Linked DNA regions of Blastococcus colisei. The protein of the gene in region 2 interacts with the protein of the main gene of each other region in a pairwise test. Links are inferred from orthologs where the notes say so. Each region holds a gene or a part of one and is shown on either strand. Other genes may lie near its edges.

Region 1 (6,193 bases), on a different replicon or contig from region 2:
CCCCTGCCGGGCTGCGCGTGACGGGGAAGCCGTCGGCGTCTACAGGCATAGGTACCTATACGTGCGTCCGGGGCTCCAAAACATAGGTATAAATTCCTATGCCTGGGGGCGGGCCAAACGCAGGGCGATGCCGTCCAGGATGTCGTGCTCGCTGACGACGACCTCGGCCAGACCGAACTCGTCCATCAGCACCCGCAGGATCAGCGCTCCGGCACCGATGACGTCGACCCGGCCGGGGTGCATGACCGGCATGGCCGCGCGGCGCTCCCGGGTCGCGGCCAGCAGATCGGCGGAGACCTCCCGGACAATGGCCACCGGGATCCGCGAGCCGTGGATGGCCTCCGGGTCGTACTCCGGCAGGTCGAGGGCGATCGCGGCGACGGTGGTCACCGACCCCGCCACCCCGACGAGGGTGGCCGCCTCGCCCACCGGAACCTCGGCGACCACCTGGGCGAGGGCGGCCCGGACGTCGTCCTCGGCCCGGCGGATCTCCGCAGGCGTCGGCGGGTCGCCGTGCAGGTGCCGCTCGGTGAGACGGACGCAACCGATGTCGACCGACCTGGCCGCGCGCACGCCATCGGCGTCGCCGAGCACGAACTCCGTCGAGCCCCCGCCGATGTCGACGACGAGGAACGGCGGGCGCGGCGCGGCGGACCCGTGGGCGCCGGCGGCCGACTCGAGCGAGGCGGTTGCGCCGAGGAAGGAGAGCTCGGCCTCCTCATGGCCGGTGATCACGTCCGCCGGGCGGCCGAGCGTCACCGTCACCATCTGCTCGAAATCCGCCCGGTTGGCGGCGTCCCGGCTCGCGCTCGTGGCCGCCATCCGGACCACCGTGGCACCCAGCTCGCGGGCAGTGGTGGCGTACCCGAGGAGGGCCAGGCGCGTCCGCTCGATCGCCTCCGGTGCGAGGCGGCCGGTCGCGTCCACGCCCTGGCCCAGCCGGACGACCTCCATGTGACGGGCCAGGTCCGTGTGCGCGCCCTGTTCCGGCACGTCGGCGACGAGCAGCCGGATGGAGTTGGTGCCGCAGTCGATGGCGGCCACCCGCGTCACGGAGCCTCCTCGGCGGCGGGCTGGGCGCACGGTCCCGCGGCCCACCACTCCCCCATCTCCTCGACCGCCCGGTCACCGATCGGGTTGACGCCCGGGCCGGCGGCGAGGGCGTGGCCGGCCAGCGCGTGCAGACACTTCACGCGGTCGGGCATCCCACCGGCGGTCATCTGCGTCGGCAGCACGTCCCGCGCGTCACGGGTGGCGAGGTAGGCATCGTGCGCACGCTGGTAGCCGGCGGCCAGCTCGGGATCGGTGGCCAGCTCGTCCTGCCACTCGCGCATCCGGCCGGCCGACTCCAGCCGGCTGGCCGCGGCCGTCGCCCGCGGGCACGTCAGGTAGTAGAGCGTCGGGAACGGCGTGCCGTCCTCGAGCCGGGGCGAGGTCTCGACGACGTCGGGCTGACCGCACGGGCAGCGGTGCGCCACCGCAACCAGGGCGCGCGGCGGGCGACCGAGCTGGCGGGCGATGATCTCCCGCTCGGCATCGGTCACGGTTCGGCTCACTCCGCCTCCTCGCTGGCGCTCGTCGACGTCGTTCCCAGGGCTGCCGTGTCCATCCGTGAGCTCGCGAGCTCGCTCACTCGGAAGGCTCCGCGTCGGCGTCGGCGTCGGCCAGCGACTGCATCAGGTTCTCGTACCAGGGCAGTTCCTCGTCCGGGCCGGCCGACGCCAGCGTGCCGGCGTCGCCCTCCACGGCCTCGCCGTCCACGACGACGACCAGCCGGTCGCCCGGCAGGACGTAGGTGAGCCGCTCCCGGGCCTGCCGCTCGGCGTAGACGGGGTCGGACTGCCGCTCGAGCTGCTCGCGGAGCTCCACCGCCCGCTGATCCAGCTCCCGCCCCTCGGCGGCGAGCTGCTCGAGCTCGGCCTGCCCGGCCAGGTACTGCCGGATCGGGCCGGCCAGCGTCAGCGCGAGCAGGAGCACCAGCCCACCCAGCAGGACGGCCCGGCCGGTGACCAACGGCCGCCGGCGTACCGCCGTCGCGGCCGTCGACCGGACCGACCGGCGCACGGAACGACGAGCACCCGGCCGGCTGGTGGCGCTGCTGCGCAGGCCAGCCGGGACCGGCCGGGTGGAGTGCACCCGGGGCGCCCGGCCGGTGGTGCGGGTGACCCGGCCGCTGCCGCGGTGGCCGTCGCCCGGCGATCCGCCCCGCCGGCCTCGAACGTTGCTCATCCGCCTGTGCCCATCGGCGAGCGGCTCAGCCGGCCAGGCGCGGGAAGGCCGCGGCGCCGGCGTAACGGGCGGCGTCGTCGAGCTCCTCCTCGATGCGCAGCAGCTGGTTGTACTTGGCGACGCGCTCGCTGCGGGCCGGGGCGCCGGTCTTGATCTGCCCGCAGTCGGTGGCGACGGCGAGGTCGGCGATCGTGGTGTCCTCGGTCTCGCCGGAGCGGTGGCTCATCATCGAGCGGTAGCCGCTGCGGTGGGCCAGGTTGACCGCGTCGAGGGTCTCGGTCAGCGTGCCGATCTGGTTCACCTTCACCAGCAGCGCGTTGGCCGCCCCCCGGGCGATGCCGTCGGCGAGCCGGGTCGGGTTGGTGACGAACAGGTCGTCGCCCACGATCTGCACCCGGTCGCCCAGGGCATCGGTCAGCGCAACCCAGCCGTCCCAGTCCTCCTCCGAGAGCGGGTCCTCGATGGAGACGACCGGATAGGCGTCGACCAGCTCGCGGTAGTAGTCGACCAGGTACTCCGCCGAGCGGGACTGGCCCTCGAAGTCGTACCCGCCGTCGGTGTGGAACTCGGTCGCGGCCACGTCCAGGGCGAACGCGATGTCCGAGCCGAGGGTGTAGCCGGCCTTCTCGACGGCGTCGGCGATGAGGTCCAGCGCGTCACGGTTGCTCGGGAGGTCGGGGGCGAAGCCGCCCTCGTCGCCGAGGCCGGTGGAGAGCCCGCGGCCCTTCAGCACCCCCTTGAGCGCGTGGTAGGTCTCGGTGCCCATGGCCAGCGCCTCGGCGAAGGTGGCGGCGCCGATCGGGGCGATCATGAACTCCTGCACGTCGACGTTGCTGTCGGCGTGGGCGCCACCGTTGAGGATGTTCATCATCGGCACCGGCAGCAGGTGAGCCGAGGGACCACCGACGTAGCGGAAGAGCGGCAGACCGGTGGAGTCCGCGGCGGCCCGCGCGACCGCCAGGCTCACGCCGAGGATCGCGTTCGCGCCCAGGCGCGACTTGTCCGGCGTGCCGTCGAGGTCGATCAACCGCTGGTCGACCAGCCGCTGCTCCGTCGCCTCGTAGCCGACCAGCTCGGGGCCGATGACGTCGAGGACGCCGTCCACAGCCTGGGTGACACCCTTGCCGCCGTAGCGCTCGCCGCCGTCGCGCAGCTCGACCGCCTCGAAGGCGCCCGTGGAGGCGCCGCTGGGCACGGCGGCCCGGGCGATGGTCCCGTCGTCCAGGGCGACCTCGACCTCAACGGTGGGGTTTCCGCGCGAGTCCAGGATCTCCCGCGCGCCTACGGCATCGATGCTCGGCACAGGGGCAGCCTAACCAGGCTGCTCCGTCCCGCTCGTCAGCCGCGCGTCACTGGCGTCTCTATACGGCCCGCCGGGCGGGTCGGAACCGGAGCCCTCGCCCGCGCGGCTCCACGGGCGCGACCATCGGCATGCCCCTGAAGGCTGCTCCAGGGACACCTGCCGCGCGAAGGTCAGACGAGGGAGATCGGCTCTCCGAGACGGATCTCCCCATCGGAGAGGACGTCGACGCGCAGCCCGCCGCGGTGGATCAGCGGCCGCAGGATCCCGGGCCCGCTGAGCCGGTCCAGGTGGACGCAGGGCTCACATAGCCGGCGACCTTCGCATAACGCGGTGCCGAGGGAAAAGGTGCGTCCGACGAGGGCGTTGACGTCGATGCCCCGGGTGAGCACGTTGCGCCGGGTACCGGCGAAGCTCAGCGGCTGCCCAGCCGCGGCCATCTCGTCGAGAACCTCGGCGGCGATCAGGGTCAGGTCGTACCCGGGGCGGTGTCCGGCACGAGGACTGAACGTGCCGGCACGCGCGGCGTAGCGGTCGCCCTCGAGTCCGCGTCCGGCGCGCGCCTGCCCGATCTCCAGTAGCTGCATCGGCGCCTCGGCCGCGGGCGCGACGGCGATGCCTTCGACGGTGCCGTGCAGGTCGGGCACAGCCGGGGTCTGCCGGAGTACCGGGTCGAGGGAGGCCACCGCGTAGGCCTCGGTGATGCGGAGTTCGACAGTCGCCCGGCCCACCAGTGCCGGGGCCTGAGGGCTCAGGACGACGCCCGGCGGCGTGCCGAAGGCCAGCACGGCCACGCCAGGGGCGTCGGGTCTGGATCTGACGGCAGGGTCGGCGGCGTCCACGACGGCGATCCACCAGCCAGCCCACTGGAAGCGCACTGCGTCGGCGATCGGCACCAGTCCCGAGCCGCGCTCGGCAAGCCAGGTGCGCCACGCGCCCAGAGCGTGCGCCAGATCGTTGTCGGACAGAGGCACGTCGCCCACGGGAATCTCGGTGACGGATGCCAAACAGGTGGCGAATCCGCGGACCAGCACGGTGGCGTCCGGGCCGCCCGGGAGCTCGACGTCGATCACGGGGCCTCCCAGAGAGCTCGAGCCCCTCGCGCAGGGCACGACGCACGCGGACCTTACGGGCAGCGGGGAAGCCGACGCACGACTGTCCGAATGTGTTCCTAGCTGGGCCGCTACGGGACATCTCGTGGCGGCCATCATCCGCATCTCGTGGCTCGCCGACTGGACCCCCAGTTGTGACGCTAGAAGGGCGGGATGTCGAGGTCGCTGCCGAACCGCGGTGGGCGACTGACCAGCACCTTGCCACTGGGCATGGTGATCGCCAGCCCTCCGTCGTCGACCGCATCGAAGCGCCAGCCCGGCGCCTGATGCTTGAGCCGGTGATGGTGTTCGCAGAGGCAGCAGAGGTTGTGGTACGCGGTTGGGCCCTCGGGCCACTCCCGCCGGTGGTCGAGGTCGCACGTCCGAGTGCGGGCGCGGCACCCCGGGAACCGGCAGCGCCGGTCGCGCAGCCGCACGAAGCGGTCGAGTTCCGCTCCCGGCGTGTACCCGTCGGTTTCCGACGGCGGACCGAGGCACGCACCGCGGCGGATCCCCGCGGCGTCGGTCAGGGCGATCAGGCTGCCCCGCAACTTGTCGACGACGGCGATGTGCGGCCGATGGGCCAGCCCCGTTCCGCCGAGGTCGCGCACACCGATCAGCGCACCCACGTCCAGCAGAGTGCGCAGCTCACCGTCGGTCCAGGTGCCGTCGAGGATCGCCTGCCTCGCCCCGGCCAGCCCTTCCCGGACCGCGGCCTCGTTCCGCGCCCGGGCGAGTGCAAGCCACTCGCTCAGCGTGCGGTCCTTCACGGGCGTGGGCTGGGGCCCGTGACCTGTCCCGCCCCGGGGCGGCTCGGGCTCCGACTCGAGCTCGAGCTCCGGCTCAGGGGCGGCGTCGCGCTCGGGCTCGGGCTCCGGCTCAGGGGCGGGGTCGCGCTCGGACTCGGGCTCCGGCTCAGGGGCGGGGTCGCGCTCGGACTCGGACTCGGACTCGGACTCGGACTCGGACTCGGTGAACGATCCGGTAGTTGCCGGGGAGGCATGGGTCTTCGGCGCCGGGGCGCCGTCGTCGGGCAGATCCCCGACGTCCGGTGCCGGGCGGGGCATCAGGCCGAACGTGTAACCGAGCTCGCGCACCATCTCGGCCGGCACGAGCATCCCCTCGATCTGCCCGGGCTCCGCGCCGCCGAGCATCGTCTCGAGAGTTGCCACGAGGGTGAGCGCGATGGTGACCGGCGGCATGCCGTTCTCCCCGGGTCGCAGGATCAGGTCCTGGACGCAGTCGGCCATGCGCTGCTGCTTGGTCCGCTCGTCGCCGTCGGCCCGGGCATCCTCGGCGTACACCTCCAGCGCCCGGTAGATCGCCGCCGCGGCCGGCAGGGGGAGGTCGAGGGACACCGTGGCGGTGCCGTCCCGGCGGTCGTGCAGCCGCACGCCGCGCTCACGGACGGCCGCCACCAGCTTGCGGGCGGCGGCATCGGCATCCTTGCGCAGCACGATGCGCCGGGCACAGTCGCCCAGCTGAGGGGGCGTCTTGCGGTCGAGCAGCCCCAGCACGTGCCCCTCGATGTCGGCGCGCAGCGCGTCGTCCTCGACCGGCCCGACCACGTTGA
Region 2 (6,205 bases):
GAGAGCCACCCGCGTGAGACCGGCGGTGACCGCGTCGCAGACGTACTCGAAGTGCGGCGTCCCCCCGCGGACGACGACCCCCAGCGCGACGACGGCGTCGTGCCGCTCGGCCAGCGCCTGGGCGACGACCGGCAGCTCGACGGCCCCCGGTGCGCGGACGACCGTCGGATCTGGCACGCCACTGGCCTTCGCCGCCTCGACGGCACGGGCCAGCAGCTGGTCGGTGATCTCCGCGTGCCACGTCGTGGCCACGACGCCCAGGGTCAGCCCGGTCGCGTCGACCGGCTCGACGACTGGTGCCCCTGATCCGCTCACGACGGCTGCTCGTCGACGCGCAGGGGAACGTTCGCCGGGATCGGGTCGGCGTGGGCGGGCTCGCCGGGGGTGTCGGCGGGGCCTGCCTCCGTCTCGGGCTCGATGATGTCGAGCAGGTGACCCATCCGGTCGCGCTTGGTCCGCAGGTAGCTGAGGTTCTCCGCCGTGACGGTGCTGGGCAGCGGCACCCGCCCGAGCACGCGGAGTCCGTAGCCCTCCAGGCCGGCGCGCTTGGCCGGGTTGTTGGTCAGCAGCCGCATCGTGTGCACGCCGAGGTCGACCAGGATCTGCGCGCCGGTGCCGTAGTCGCGGGCGTCGGCGGGCAGGCCGAGGTCGAGGTTGGCATCGACGGTGTCCACGCCCCGGTCCTGCAGCTGGTAGGCCTGCAGCTTGTGCAGGAGGCCGATCCCCCGGCCCTCGTGCCCGCGGATGTAGAGCACGATGCCGCGGCCCTCCTGGGCCACGGCGGCGAGCGCGGCCTGCAGCTGAGGGCCGCAGTCGCAGCGCAGCGAGCCGAACACGTCGCCGGTGAGGCACTCGGAGTGCACCCGGACCAGCACGTCGTCGCCGTCGCCGATGTCGCCGTAGACGAAGGCCACGTGCTCGCGGTCGTCGTAGGAGCTGGAGTACCCCACGGCGGTGAACGTGCCGGCGGTCAGCGGGACGGTGGCCTCAGCGACCCGCTCGACCAGCTTGTCGAAGCGCTTCCGGTAGGCGATGAGGTCGGCGATGGAGACCATCACCAGGTCGTGCTCGTCGGCGAAGACCCGGAGCTCCTCGCCGCGGGCCATGCCGATCGGGTCCTTCTCGCTGACGATCTCGCACAGCACGCCCGACGGTCGCAGCCCCGCGAGCACCGCGAGGTCGACGGCCGCCTCGGTGTGTCCAGGCCGCCGCAGCACGCCGCCGTCCTTGGCGCGCAGCGGCACGATGTGGCCGGGGCGGCTCAGGTCCTGGGCGGTGCTGTCGGCCGCGGCGAGCGTCCGGATGGTGGTCGCCCGGTCGGAGGCCGAGATGCCCGTCGTGATGCCCTCGCGCGCGTCGACCGTCACCGTGTACGCGGTGCCGTGGCGGTCCTGGTTGACGCGGAACATCGGCGGCAGGTCGAGCCGGTCGGCGTCGGCCTCCGTGACGGCCACGCAGATGTAGCCGGACGTGTAGCGGACCATGAACGCCACGAGTTCCGGGGTGGCGAGCTCGGAGGCGAAGATCAGGTCGCCCTCGTTCTCGCGGTCCTCGTCGTCGATGACGACGACCGGCCTGCCGCTCTTGATCGCGGCGATCGCGGTCTCGATGGTGTCCAGGCGCGCCAGGGGGCTCTCGTTCATCGCCGTCCTCCCAGCAGACGCTCCACGTACTTGGCGATCACGTCGACCTCCAGGTTGACGGTCTCCCCCGGGGCGCGCGCACCGAGCGTGGTCTCGCGGAGGGTGGTGGGGATGAGGCTGACCTCGAACCAGGGCTCGGGCACATCGGCGGCGCTCACGGCGCTCACGGTGAGCGAGACGCCGTCGACGGCGATGGAGCCCTTCTCGACGACGTAGCGGGCGAGCTCCTGGGGCAGCGCGACGCGCACGACCTCCCAGTGCTCACCGGGTGTGCGGCCCAGGATCCGGCCGACGCCGTCGACGTGGCCCTGCATGAGGTGCCCGCCCAGGCGGGTGTGCGGCGTGACGGCACGCTCGAGGTTCACCGGGGCGCCCTCGGCGGCGGACCCCAGGCTGCTGCGGATCAAGGTCTCGGCCATGACGTCGGTGCTCCAGACGTCGCCGTCGACCGCGGTCACGGTGAGGCACACGCCGTTGACGGCGATCGAGTCGCCGAGCTCCACGTCCTCCAGCACCCGCTGCGCGCGGATCCGGAGCACTGCGGAGTCCGACTGCTCCTCGCGGACGACGACGGTGCCCACCTCTTCGACGATCCCGGTGAACACCTCAGCTCCCTCCGTCCGCGTGCTGGTCCCCACCAGTGTGCCGGGTAGGTACCAGCCGGATCTGCACGTCCCCGCCCATCGGGATGAGATCGACGATCCGCAGGGAGAGCGCATCGGCCATCGTGCTGATTCCCAGGTCACCCACCAGGGAGGAACCCGCCCCCAGCAACGTGGGCGCCAGGTGCACGAGCACCTCGTCCACCAGCCCCGCTCGGAGAAAGGCCGCAGCGAGGGTGGGCCCGCCCTCCAGCAGGATCCGGCGGACGTCCCGGTCGAACAGCTCGGCCAGGAGGTCGGCGGGAGTACCGGCGCGACTGACGTGCGTCGGGGCGGCCTGGTCGAGCAGCCGGGCGGTGCCCGGGAGCCGCCCGCGGCGGTCCACGACCACCCGGAGCGGCTGACGCCCGGCGAGCCGTCCCTCCGCGTCGCGGACGGTGAGCTGCGGATCGTCGGTGAGCGCCGTTCCCGAGCCGACGACGACGGCGTCACAGGTGGCCCGCAGCCGATGCACCGCGGCGCGCGCCTCCTCGCCGGTGATCCACCGGCTGGTCCCGTCGGCCGCGGCGACCCGGCCGTCGAGCGTGGCGGCGGCCTTCCAGATGACGAACGGGCGCTGCTCGCGGACGCCGGTCAGCCACGCGGCCAGAGCGCCCTCCTCGGCCGCGCCCCGCTCGACGCCGACCTCCACCTCGATGCCCGCGGCCCGGAGGCGCTCGGCGCCCCCGCCGGCCAGCTCCGTCGGCTCGGGAACGGCCACCACGACCCTGGACACCCCGCCCGCGATCAGCGCGTCCGCGCACGGCCCGGTGCGGCCGGTGTGCGCGCACGGCTCCAACGTGACGACGGCGGTGCCACCGCGGGCGCGCTCGCCGGCCTGCGCGAGGGCGGCCACCTCCGCGTGCGGGCCGCCGGGCGGTGCCGTCGCCCCCTCCCCCACCGGCGTGCCGTCGGAGGCGAGGATCACCGCGCCCACCGCGGGGTTGGCGCTGGTCGTGCCGAGGACGGAGGCACCGAGCTCCCGGGCCCGGGCCATGGCGTCGGCCTCTCGCCCCCGCAGGTCGGTCGGGGTGGCGCTCACCCGCGCATCGCCGCGGCGGCCTGCTCGCGCAGTGCGGCGATGGCCTTGCCCGGGTCGTCGGCCCCGTAGACCGCGGAGCCCGCGACGAACATGTCGACCCCGGCCTCGGCGGCCTGCTCGATGGTGTCGGCGTTGATGCCGCCGTCGATCTCGACGATCAGCCTCAGCTCGCCTGCGTCGACGAGCCGCCGCGCCGTCCGGACCTTGTCCAGGACGCCGGCGATGAACGACTGCCCGCCGAAGCCGGGCTCGACGCTCATGACCAGCAGCGTGTCGAAGTTCCGCAGGACGTCGAGGTAGGCCTCCAGCGGCGTCCCGGGCTTGATCGCCAGGCCGGCCAGGGCTCCGGCGGCCCGGATGTCGCTGGCGACCGCGCGGGGGTCGGTGCACGCCTCGGCGTGCACGGTGACGTTGCGCGCGCCGGCCTCGGCGTAGCCCGGTGCCCAGCGGCCCGGGTTCTCGATCATCAGGTGGCAGTCCAGGGGCACCGGGCTGACCGCGTGCACCGCCGTCATCACCGGGAGGCCGAAGGTCAGGTTCGGCACGAAGTGCGCGTCCATCACGTCGAAGTGGAGCCAGTCGGCGTCGGCGACCCGCCGGGTCTCCTCACCCAGGCGCGCGAAGTCCGCCGACAGGAGGCTGGGCGCGATCAACGGTTCCCGGGACACGTCCGCCGAGTCTAGGTGGGCGCCGACGTCCCACGGCCGGGGTGTTCCGCCGTGGATCGGTGCCGGCGGCGGCGGTGCTCTGGCGGCCTACACGGCCGGGCGAGCGTTACCCGCTGCTCGCCTAGCGGGTGCGGCGGAGCAGGGCCATGAACATGGCGTCGGTGCCGTGCCGGTGCGGCCACAGCTGGCCGTACTTCCCGCGCTCGATGCCCGGCACCTCGGGGAAGAGCGGTGCGACCGGCAGGACCTCGACGTCGTCCCGGGCCGCCGCTACGTCCACGACGCCGATGGTCTCCTCCGTGTGCGGCGAGCAGGTCACGTAGGCCACCACTCCTCCGGGACGGACCGACGCCAGGGCCCCGGCCAGGAGCTCCACCTGCAGCTCCACCAGCGGGGCGACGTCCTCGGGCGTCCGGCGCCAGCGCACCTCCGGACGGCGGCGCAGCGCGCCCAACCCGGTGCACGGCGCGTCGAGCAGCACCCGGTCGAACGAGCCGGGTGCCCACGGCGCCTCCCGCCCGTCGGCGGCCAGCACCTCGACGTCGGCCTCCCCGGCCAGCGCCTTGCGCACCAGCTCGGCGCGGTGCGGCGCCCGGTCGGCGGCGGTCAGCCGGACACCCTCGGGCCGGACGGCGGCCAGCAGCCCGGCCTTGCCGCCGGGTCCCGCACACATGTCCAGCCACGCCCCGTCCCGGCCGTCGAGAGGCGCGCGGGCGAGCAGCAGCCCGGCCAGCTGGCTGCCCTCGTCCTGCACCGCCGCGACGCCGGACCGCACGGAGGCGAGCCGGCCGGGATCCCCGCCGTGCAGGCGCACCGCATGCGGCGACCACGGGCCTGCCTCGCCGCCGGACTCCCCCACCAGCTGCTCGCGGTCCATGCGCCGGGCCACCAGGTGGACCTCCGGAGCCGCGTCGTCGGCCAGCAGCGCCGGTTCGAGCTCCGCGTCGCCGCCGAGCGCGACGCGCCAGGCGTCGACGATCCAGAGCGGGTGGTTCGTGGCGAGGGCCAGCCGATGGGCGTCGTCCCCGCCGAGCGCGGCGAGCCACTGCTCGCGGTCGCCGCTCGCGGCCACCTTGCGGAGCACCGCGTTGACCAGACCCGAGGCGCCCGGGCCGACGATCGCGCGGGTGAGGTCGACGGTGGTGTCGACGGCGGCGTGCGACGGCACCCGGAGGTCGATCAGCTGGTAGGTGCCCAGCCGGAGCAGGTCCAGCACCCGCGGGTCGAGCTCCGCGAGCGGGCGCGAGACCAAGCCGGTCAGGACGGCGTCGAGGGTGCCCTGCGCGCGCAGCGTGCCGTACGCCAGCTGGGTGGCGAAGGCGGCGTCCCGCTCGTCGAGCTCCGGCCGCTCGCGCAGCAGCTTCGGCAGGAGCAGGTTGGCATAGGCGGCCCGCGAGGTGACGCCGTCGAGGACGTCGTACGCGGTCAGCCGGGCGCCGTCGAGGCGCGGGGGACGCGTGGCGGGATGGCGGCGGCCCCGGGAACGGCCCGGGCTCATGCGCCCATCCGCTCGCCGGGCTCCGGACGTGCGCCCCTGGCCCAGTCGGCCGCGGGGAACATGCGCTTGCCGGCGGGCTGCACGTTCCCGAGCCGGACGGCGCCGCGGCCGGTGCCGACCAGCACGCCGTCGGAGCCGACGGCCACCTCCCCTGCCTCGAGCAGCTCAGAGCCGGCGACCGGTTGGACCGGGCCCAGCCGGAGGCGGTCCCCGCGCCACGTCGTCCACGCGCCGGGCGCCGGGGTGACCCCGCGGACCCGACGGTCGACCACGTGCGCGGGAAGGTCCCAGCTCACCCGGGCGTCGGCCGGGTCCACCTTCGGCGCCAGGCTGATCCCCTCGGCGGCCTGGGGTTCGGCGACGAGTGTGCCTGCGGCGATGCCGTCGAGGGTCGCCACGAGCAGGCCTGCGCCGCTTCCGGCCAGTCGGTCGAGGAGGTCACCCGCGGTGTCGCGGGGACCGATGGCCTCGGTGATCGTGCCGTAGACCGGGCCGGTGTCCAGGCCTGCCTCCAGTCGGAACGTCGATGCGCCGGTGATCTCGTCGCCGGCCATGAGCGCGTGCTGCACCGGAGCGGCCCCGCGCCAGGCGGGCAGCAGGGAGAAGTGCAGGTTGATCCAGCCGTGCGCCGGCAGGTCGAGGGCCGCCTGCGGGACGAGCGCGCCGTAGGCCACGACCGGCGCGCAGTCGACGGCCAGCCCGGCGAGCTGCTC
Region 3 (6,125 bases), 2.7 Mb from region 2 along the record:
GCCTCCTGTCCGGCCGCGGCCCCGTCCTTCACCAGGACGGCGAACCCGCCGCCCACCTCGACCCGGGCCCCGCGCAGCTCCTCCGGCACGTCGTCGAGCACCGCGGCGGTGATCAAGGTCTGCTCGGCGGATCCGGCCACCGCGGCCAGCGCCGCGCGCCGCTCGGCGTCCAGGGTCGCGAAGACGTCGTCCAGGATCAGGATGGGGTCCTCTCCGTCCCCCCTCAGGAGGGCGAAGGTCGCGAGCTTCAGCCCGAGCGCCAGTGACCAGGACTCCCCGTGGCTGGCGAACCCCTTGGCCGGCGATGGCCCCAGGTGGATGACGAGGTCGTCACGGTGCGGGCCGACCAGGGTCATGCCCCGGTCCAGCTCGTCGCCTCTCCGCTCGCCGATCCGCTCACGCATGGCGGCGGTCAGCTCACCGGCCGAGGGCGCGGGCGCTCCTGGGACGACCGCCGTCCCGTCGCCGGCGAGCGGCACCGTCGAGGTGTACCCCAGCGCGGCGACCGCAGCCCCTACGCCGGCGACGCCGGCGTAGGCCTCGGACAGGTGCGGGGCGAGGTCGGCGATCAGCTGCAGGCGCGCGGCCAGCAGCTGGCCACCGAAGTCGGTGAGGTGACCGTCCCAGACGTCGAGGGTCTCGATCGCCTTTCCCCGGGCCAGGCGAGCGGTCTTCAGCAGCGCGTTGCGCTGCTTGAGCACGCGGTCGTAGTCCGACCGCACGCCGGCCAGCCGCGGCGTACGGGTGACCAGCAGCTCGTCGAGGAACCTCCGCCGTTCGGTGGGGTCGCCGCGCACCAGCGCGAGGTCCTCGGGCGCGAACAGCACCGTCCGCACCAGGCCCAGCAGCTCCCGGGGCCGCGGCAGCGGGCCGCGGTTGACGCGGACACGGTTCGCGCGGCCCGGGTTGATCTCGATCTCGACCAGCAGCTCCCGGTCCCCGCTGCGCAGCGCGGCCCGGACCACGGCCTGGCTGTCGCCGTGCCGGACCATCGGGGCGTCGCTGGACACCCGGTGACTGCTCATCGTGGCCAGGTAGCCGACGGCCTCGACGAGGTTGGTCTTGCCCTCGCCGTTGCGGCCGACGAACACCGTGGGGCCGGGGCCGAGCGCGAGGTCGACCCGCTCCCAGCTGCGGAACGACCCCAGTTGCAGGTGCCGGACGTACACCTCAGCCCACGGCACCCGTGGCGTTTATGGCCATAAACGCCGCTGAGAGGTGTCGGCGGGTCATGCGGGCTTCTCGGCCTCTTCCGCCTGGACGGCGCGCACGGCGTGCCCGCCGAACTGGTTCCGCAGCGCTGCGACGGCCTTCATGGTCGGGGAGTCGTCCTGGCGCGAGACGAAGCGGGCGAACAGCGACGCCGCGATCGTCGGCATCGGGACGGCGTTCTCGATGGCCTGCTCGACGGTCCACCGGCCCTCGCCGGAGTCCTCGGCGTAACCGGTGATCTGCTCGAGCTCCGGGTCCTCCTGCAGGGCCCGGACCAGCAGGTCCAGCAGCCAGGAGCGGATGACGGTGCCCTGCGTCCAGGACGCGATGACGCCGGGCACGTCCTCGATCAGGTCGACGGCGGCGAGCAGCTCGTAGCCCTCGCCGTAGGCCTGCATCAGCGCGTACTCGATGCCGTTGTGGACCATCTTGCTGAAGTGACCGGCACCGACGGGCCCGGCGTGCACGAACCCTGCTCCCGGCAGCTCCTGGCCCGACTCGTCATGCGGGGCGGGCGGCTTCAGCGCGTCGAAGATCGGCTGGGACTTGGCGACGTCGTCCTTGGTGCCGCCGACCATCAGCGCGTAGCCGTTCTCCAGGCCCCAGACGCCGCCGGAGACGCCCGCGTCGATGTAGCCGACGCCCTTCTCCCGGCACATCACGTCGTGCACCTGGTCGTCGGTGTACTTCGAGTTGCCGCCCTCGATGATCACGTCGCCCGGGCTGAGCAGCTCGGACAGCTCCTTGACGGTCGCCCGGGTCGGCTCGCCGGAGGGCACCATCACCCAGACGACCCGCGGCGCGGACAGCGCCTCCACGAGCTCGGGCAGGCTCTCGACGTCGCGCTTCCCCGGCGCGCGGTCGTAGCCGACCACCTCGTGGCCGGCACGGCGCAGCCGCTCGGCCATGTTGCCGCCCATCTTGCCCAGCCCGATCAGCCCCAACTGCACGACGGCGTCCCCTCTCGGCGTTCTGTCCTGGTCGGTGGTTCGCGAAGTGGCTCAATCGTGCTGGCTCGCCGGGAGTTGCGCGAAAGGGAGCCGGCTCCGGCGGCTCAGCCGGGCAGCCGCACCGGCATGATCAGGTAGCGGTAGCTCCCGCTGCGCTCGGCCGGCTTCTCCGGCCGGCCGTCGTCGGCGGCCGGCTCCTCGACGCCGGAGAGCACGGCCGGCTTGAGCGGGCTGGTGAAGTCCATCCGCGCCCGCTCGCTGTGCACCGCGGCCAGTCCGTCGAGCAGGAACGTCGGGTTGAAGCCGATGGTCAGCGGCTCGCCGTCGAACTCGACGTCGCAGCGCTCCTCGGCCTGCCCCTCCTCGTCGCTGCCGCCGGCGCGCAGGGTGACCTGCCCGGGGGTGAACTCGCAGCGCAGCGGCGTGCCGCGCTCGGCTACCAGGGCCACGCGCTTGGCGGCGTCGGTGAACAGTCCCACCGGCAGCGTGGCGTGCGAGTTCGACTCGTTGGGCATGATCGCGCGGTACTTCACGAACTCCGCGTCGAGCAGGCGCGTCGTCGTCTGCCGGTCCTTGCCCGACAGGCCGAGGATCCCCTCGCCGGAGCTGCCGGACGCCAGCGAGAGCACGATCTCCGGCCCGCTGGTCAGCGTCTTGGCCGCGTCGGCCAGGGTGCGGGCGGGCACGAGGACCGCGGCGGACACCCCCGGGGTCTCCGGCCGCCAGGCGAACTCGCGCACCGCCAGCCGGTACCGGTCGGTGGCGGCCAGGGTGATCAGGTCGTCCTCGATCTCCAGCCGGACGCCGGTGAGCATCGGGAGGGTGTCGTCGCGGCCTGCGGCCACGGCCACCTGGCCGACCGCCTCGGCGAAGACGTCGCTGTCGACCAGCCCGGCCGACGACGGCATCGACGGCAGGGAGGGATAGTCCTCGACCGGCAGCGTCGGCAGGCTGAAGCGGGCGTTGCCGCAGGTGATCGACAGCCGCGGACCCTCGGCCGTGATGTCCACCTGGTGCGGCGGTAGCGCCCGGGTGATCTCCGCGAGCAGCCGGCCCGGTACGAGGACGCGGCCGGCCTCGGTGGCGTTCACGTCGACCTCGGCGCGGGCGGACACCTCGTAGTCGAACCCGGAGACCGACAGCTGGTTCCCGTCGACCTCGAGCAGGATCCCGGCCAGGACCGGCACGGAGGGACGCGGCGGCAGGCTGCGTGCCGTCCAGGCGACGGCGTCGGCGAGCACCTCACGTGCCACCCGGAACTTCATCTCTCGACCCACCCCAGCTCAGCTTCGGCGTCCCTCTCGCGGGAACGGCCCTCGTGCACCGGCAGGTGGGCGCAGGTGCGTCCGGTGCCGGTGCGGTGCTCATCGTGCCTGCTGCGGTCCCCCCGGGGGAAACCCCGGTCCCTCGATGAGCTGTTACGCCTCTTCCGGCGCAGGCTCCCCACTCCGATCTGCTGCCCGCCGGTGCGGGTCTCGTGCCTGGCTTCGTGTCTGGGTCAGGGCTCGGGGCTGCGCTCCGGAACGGAGCTTCCCCACCCAGAGTGTGGTTCGAGAATCTCCGAGATAACTCCCTCATCCTCGTCATCACACGTGTGGAAGCTGGGGATCGAGGCCGTTCGTGCAGGTCAGGTCCCGACCACGGCTGTTGGCCGATTGTGGGCGGTCACCGTCGACCTGTTGTCGACACGTGGACATCTCGACGGTTGTTCACCGTCGTCGGTCGGCGTCCACCCCTTGTCCCCCGTGTCTCCCTGCTGGATCCCCAGGTCGTGCCCAGCCCGACGGCGACGGCGATCGGTCCTCCGGGACCGGGATCGGGGCATGTTCGCCATACCTGCAGGTCAGGGCGGGATTCAGGGACGGATCGGCGTCGGCGGCAGCACGGTCGGCCGACGGGCTTCGGTGACCAGCGGTGACCCGTCGGGCACGAGATCTCCCCAACCTGTGCACATCCCTGGGGACAACTTCTCGACGAGTCGACGCGGATCACCGACCGGCCACCGGCAGCTACCGCCCCGGACGAGGGCTCCGGGGGTGTCGACTTCTTTCCACGGCTGTGGACAACCCAGTGGGAAACAACTCCGACGTCCTCCGGACGACACCGCGGCCAACAACTTCGTCGTCCTCCGGACGACACCGCGGCCAGGGCGATGGCTCCGAGCCAGCCGGGGACGGCACCCGTCGCGCCGAGTGGGCCCGGAGGGTCCGCGCAGGCGCGACTCAACGGCTCAGCGGGCTGGGGGACGGCAATTGGAGGCGGCGCGGTCCGGAGGACCGCAGTGTCATTGCCTTGCGCGGCTCTTGATGCGGGCCGTGAGCTCGGTGACCTGCGTGTAGGTCGCCCGCCGCTCGCTCATCAGGTTGGTGATCTTCTTGACCGCGTGCATGACGGTCGTGTGGTCCTTGCCGCCGAAGGATGCACCGATCCGCGGCAGCGACAGCTCGGTCAGCTCGCGGCAGAGGTACATCGCGATCTGGCGCGCGTTGACGAGCGTCCGGCTGCGGTTGGAGCCCTGGAGCTCCTCCATCGTCACCGAGAAGTACTCCGCGGTGGCGGCCATGATGATCGCCGCGGTGATCTGCGGCCCCTGCTCGTCGCTGATCAGGTCCTTGAGCACCAGCTCGGCCAGCGGCAGGTCGACCTGCTGCTTGTTGAGGCTGGCAAACGCGGTCACGCGGATCAGCGCGCCCTCGAGCTCCCGGATGTTGGTCTGCACCTTGCTGGCGATGAACTCCAGGACGGCGTCGGGGACCTGCAGCCGCTCGCCCCACGCCTTCTTGCGCAGGATGGCGATGCGGGTCTCGAGATCGGGCGCCTGGACGTCGGTGATCAGACCCCACTCGAACCGGGTGCGCAGCCTGTCCTCCAGCGTCGTCAGCTTCTTCGGCGCACGGTCGGAGGTGATGACGATCTGCTTGCTGGCGTTGTGCAGCGTGTTGAACGTGTGGAAGAACTCCTCCTGCGTGCGCTCGGCCCGCTCGAGGAACTGGATGTCGTCGATCAGCAGGAAGTCGATGTCCCGGTAGCGACGGCGGAAGTCCTCGGCCCGGCCGGAGTGCACGAGATTGATGAACTCGTTGGTGAACTCCTCGGTGCTGACGTAGCGCACCTTCACGTTCGGGAACATCCGCGCCGCGTAGTGCCCGATCGCGTGCAACAGGTGGGTCTTGCCCAGGCCGGACTCGCCGTAGATGAACAAGGGGTTGTAGGCGCGGGCCGGTGCCTCGGCCACGGCCACCGCCGCGGCATGGGCGAACCGGTTGCTGTTGCCGATGACGAAACTGTCGAAGACGTACTTGGGGTTCAACCCGGGGTCCAGGCCGGCCGGGCGGCCGGAGTCGGGACGGCGACCCCGCCCTGCCCCGCCGGCGGGAGAACCACGCCGGTCCCCGCCGGCCGGACCGTCGAGGTCGAAGGGCAGGACGTCGGCGGATCGACCGTCGCCGGCCCCGCCCCAGTCACGGCTCGGCTCCGAGCCCCACGTCGTGGTGGCCCAGTCCTCCGGGGCGCCACGGTCGACCGGCGCCCGGTCGGCCGGGCGGAGCTCGCGCACCTCGGAGTCGGCGCGCACCGGTCGCTCGTCGGAGCCGTCCCGGTCCCAGGGCGCGGACCCGACCACATCGGTCCGGACGCCGAAGGCGCTCCGGCCGTCGTCGGCGCGGTCGCGGCTGGCGCGGTCCTCCTCGGCGCGCTGCACCTCGGCCGCCGTCCACGGTCGCCGGGTGGGTTCCTCGTCGCGCGGCTCCGACCGGGGCTCGGCCGGTGCGTCCTCCAGCTGGACGGCGACGCGGATGTCGCGGCCGAACTGCTCGGACAGCGCCTCGGCGAGCACCCGGCGCATGCGGGACTCCAGCACGGTCTGGGTGAACTCGTTGGGAGCGGCGAGGACGGCGGTGTCCTCGACCAGACCCAGTGGGCGGGTCAGGTTGAGCATCGCGTTCTGCTGAGGGGACAGGCTCG

Evidence for each region.
Region 1: the proteins of rpe (region 2) and eno interact in binary tests that used the Escherichia coli proteins (3 or more experiments, as listed by UniProt). The link is inferred for Blastococcus colisei from one-to-one orthologs.
Region 3: the proteins of rpe (region 2) and dnaN interact in binary tests that used the Escherichia coli proteins (3 or more experiments, as listed by UniProt). The link is inferred for Blastococcus colisei from one-to-one orthologs.

What each region holds. Positions count from the first base shown.
Region 1 is NZ_VFQE01000002.1:251,950-258,142, forward strand. What follows is about bases 1,394-4,254. They hold eno (phosphopyruvate hydratase), read right to left. Parts: upstream 3,533-4,254; coding sequence 2,255-3,532; downstream 1,394-2,254. Other genes in these bases: FHU33_RS20710 (DUF501 domain-containing protein), read right to left, coding at 1,394-1,556; FHU33_RS20715 (septum formation initiator family protein), read right to left, coding at 1,630-2,229; FHU33_RS25540 (MOSC domain-containing protein), read right to left, coding at 3,703-4,254. Outside these bases: FHU33_RS20700 (uracil-DNA glycosylase), read right to left, coding at 1-49; FHU33_RS20705 (Ppx/GppA phosphatase family protein), read right to left, coding at 97-1,053; more of FHU33_RS20710, read right to left, coding at 1,050-1,393; more of FHU33_RS25540, read right to left, coding at 4,255-4,602; FHU33_RS20730 (HNH endonuclease signature motif containing protein), read right to left, coding at 4,782-6,193. UniProt on the Escherichia coli protein: Catalyzes the reversible conversion of 2-phosphoglycerate (2-PG) into phosphoenolpyruvate (PEP). It is essential for the degradation of carbohydrates via glycolysis.
Region 2 is NZ_VFQE01000001.1:2,786,129-2,792,333, forward strand. The notes cover bases 2,159-5,031. They hold rpe (ribulose-phosphate 3-epimerase), read right to left. Parts: upstream 3,995-5,031; coding sequence 3,323-3,994; downstream 2,159-3,322. Other genes in these bases: FHU33_RS13275 (riboflavin synthase), read right to left, coding at 2,159-2,248; ribD (bifunctional diaminohydroxyphosphoribosylaminopyrimidine deaminase/5-amino-6-(5-phosphoribosylamino)uracil reductase RibD), read right to left, coding at 2,250-3,326; FHU33_RS13290 (RsmB/NOP family class I SAM-dependent RNA methyltransferase), read right to left, coding at 4,116-5,031. Outside these bases: ribH (6,7-dimethyl-8-ribityllumazine synthase), read right to left, coding at 1-315; FHU33_RS13270 (bifunctional 3,4-dihydroxy-2-butanone-4-phosphate synthase/GTP cyclohydrolase II), read right to left, coding at 312-1,643; more of FHU33_RS13275, read right to left, coding at 1,640-2,158; more of FHU33_RS13290, read right to left, coding at 5,032-5,492; fmt (methionyl-tRNA formyltransferase), read right to left, coding at 5,489-6,205. UniProt on the Escherichia coli protein: Catalyzes the reversible epimerization of D-ribulose 5-phosphate to D-xylulose 5-phosphate.
Region 3 is NZ_VFQE01000001.1:61,160-67,284, forward strand. The notes cover bases 1,348-4,140. They hold dnaN (DNA polymerase III subunit beta), read right to left. Parts: upstream 3,428-4,140; coding sequence 2,267-3,427; downstream 1,348-2,266. Other genes in these bases: gnd (phosphogluconate dehydrogenase (NAD(+)-dependent, decarboxylating)), read right to left, coding at 1,348-2,162. Also shown: DNA replication/repair protein RecF, read right to left, coding at 1-1,184; more of gnd, read right to left, coding at 1,230-1,347; chromosomal replication initiator protein DnaA, read right to left, coding at 4,447-6,125. UniProt on the Escherichia coli protein: Confers DNA tethering and processivity to DNA polymerases and other proteins. Acts as a clamp, forming a ring around DNA (a reaction catalyzed by the clamp-loading complex) which diffuses in an ATP-independent manner freely and bidirectionally along dsDNA.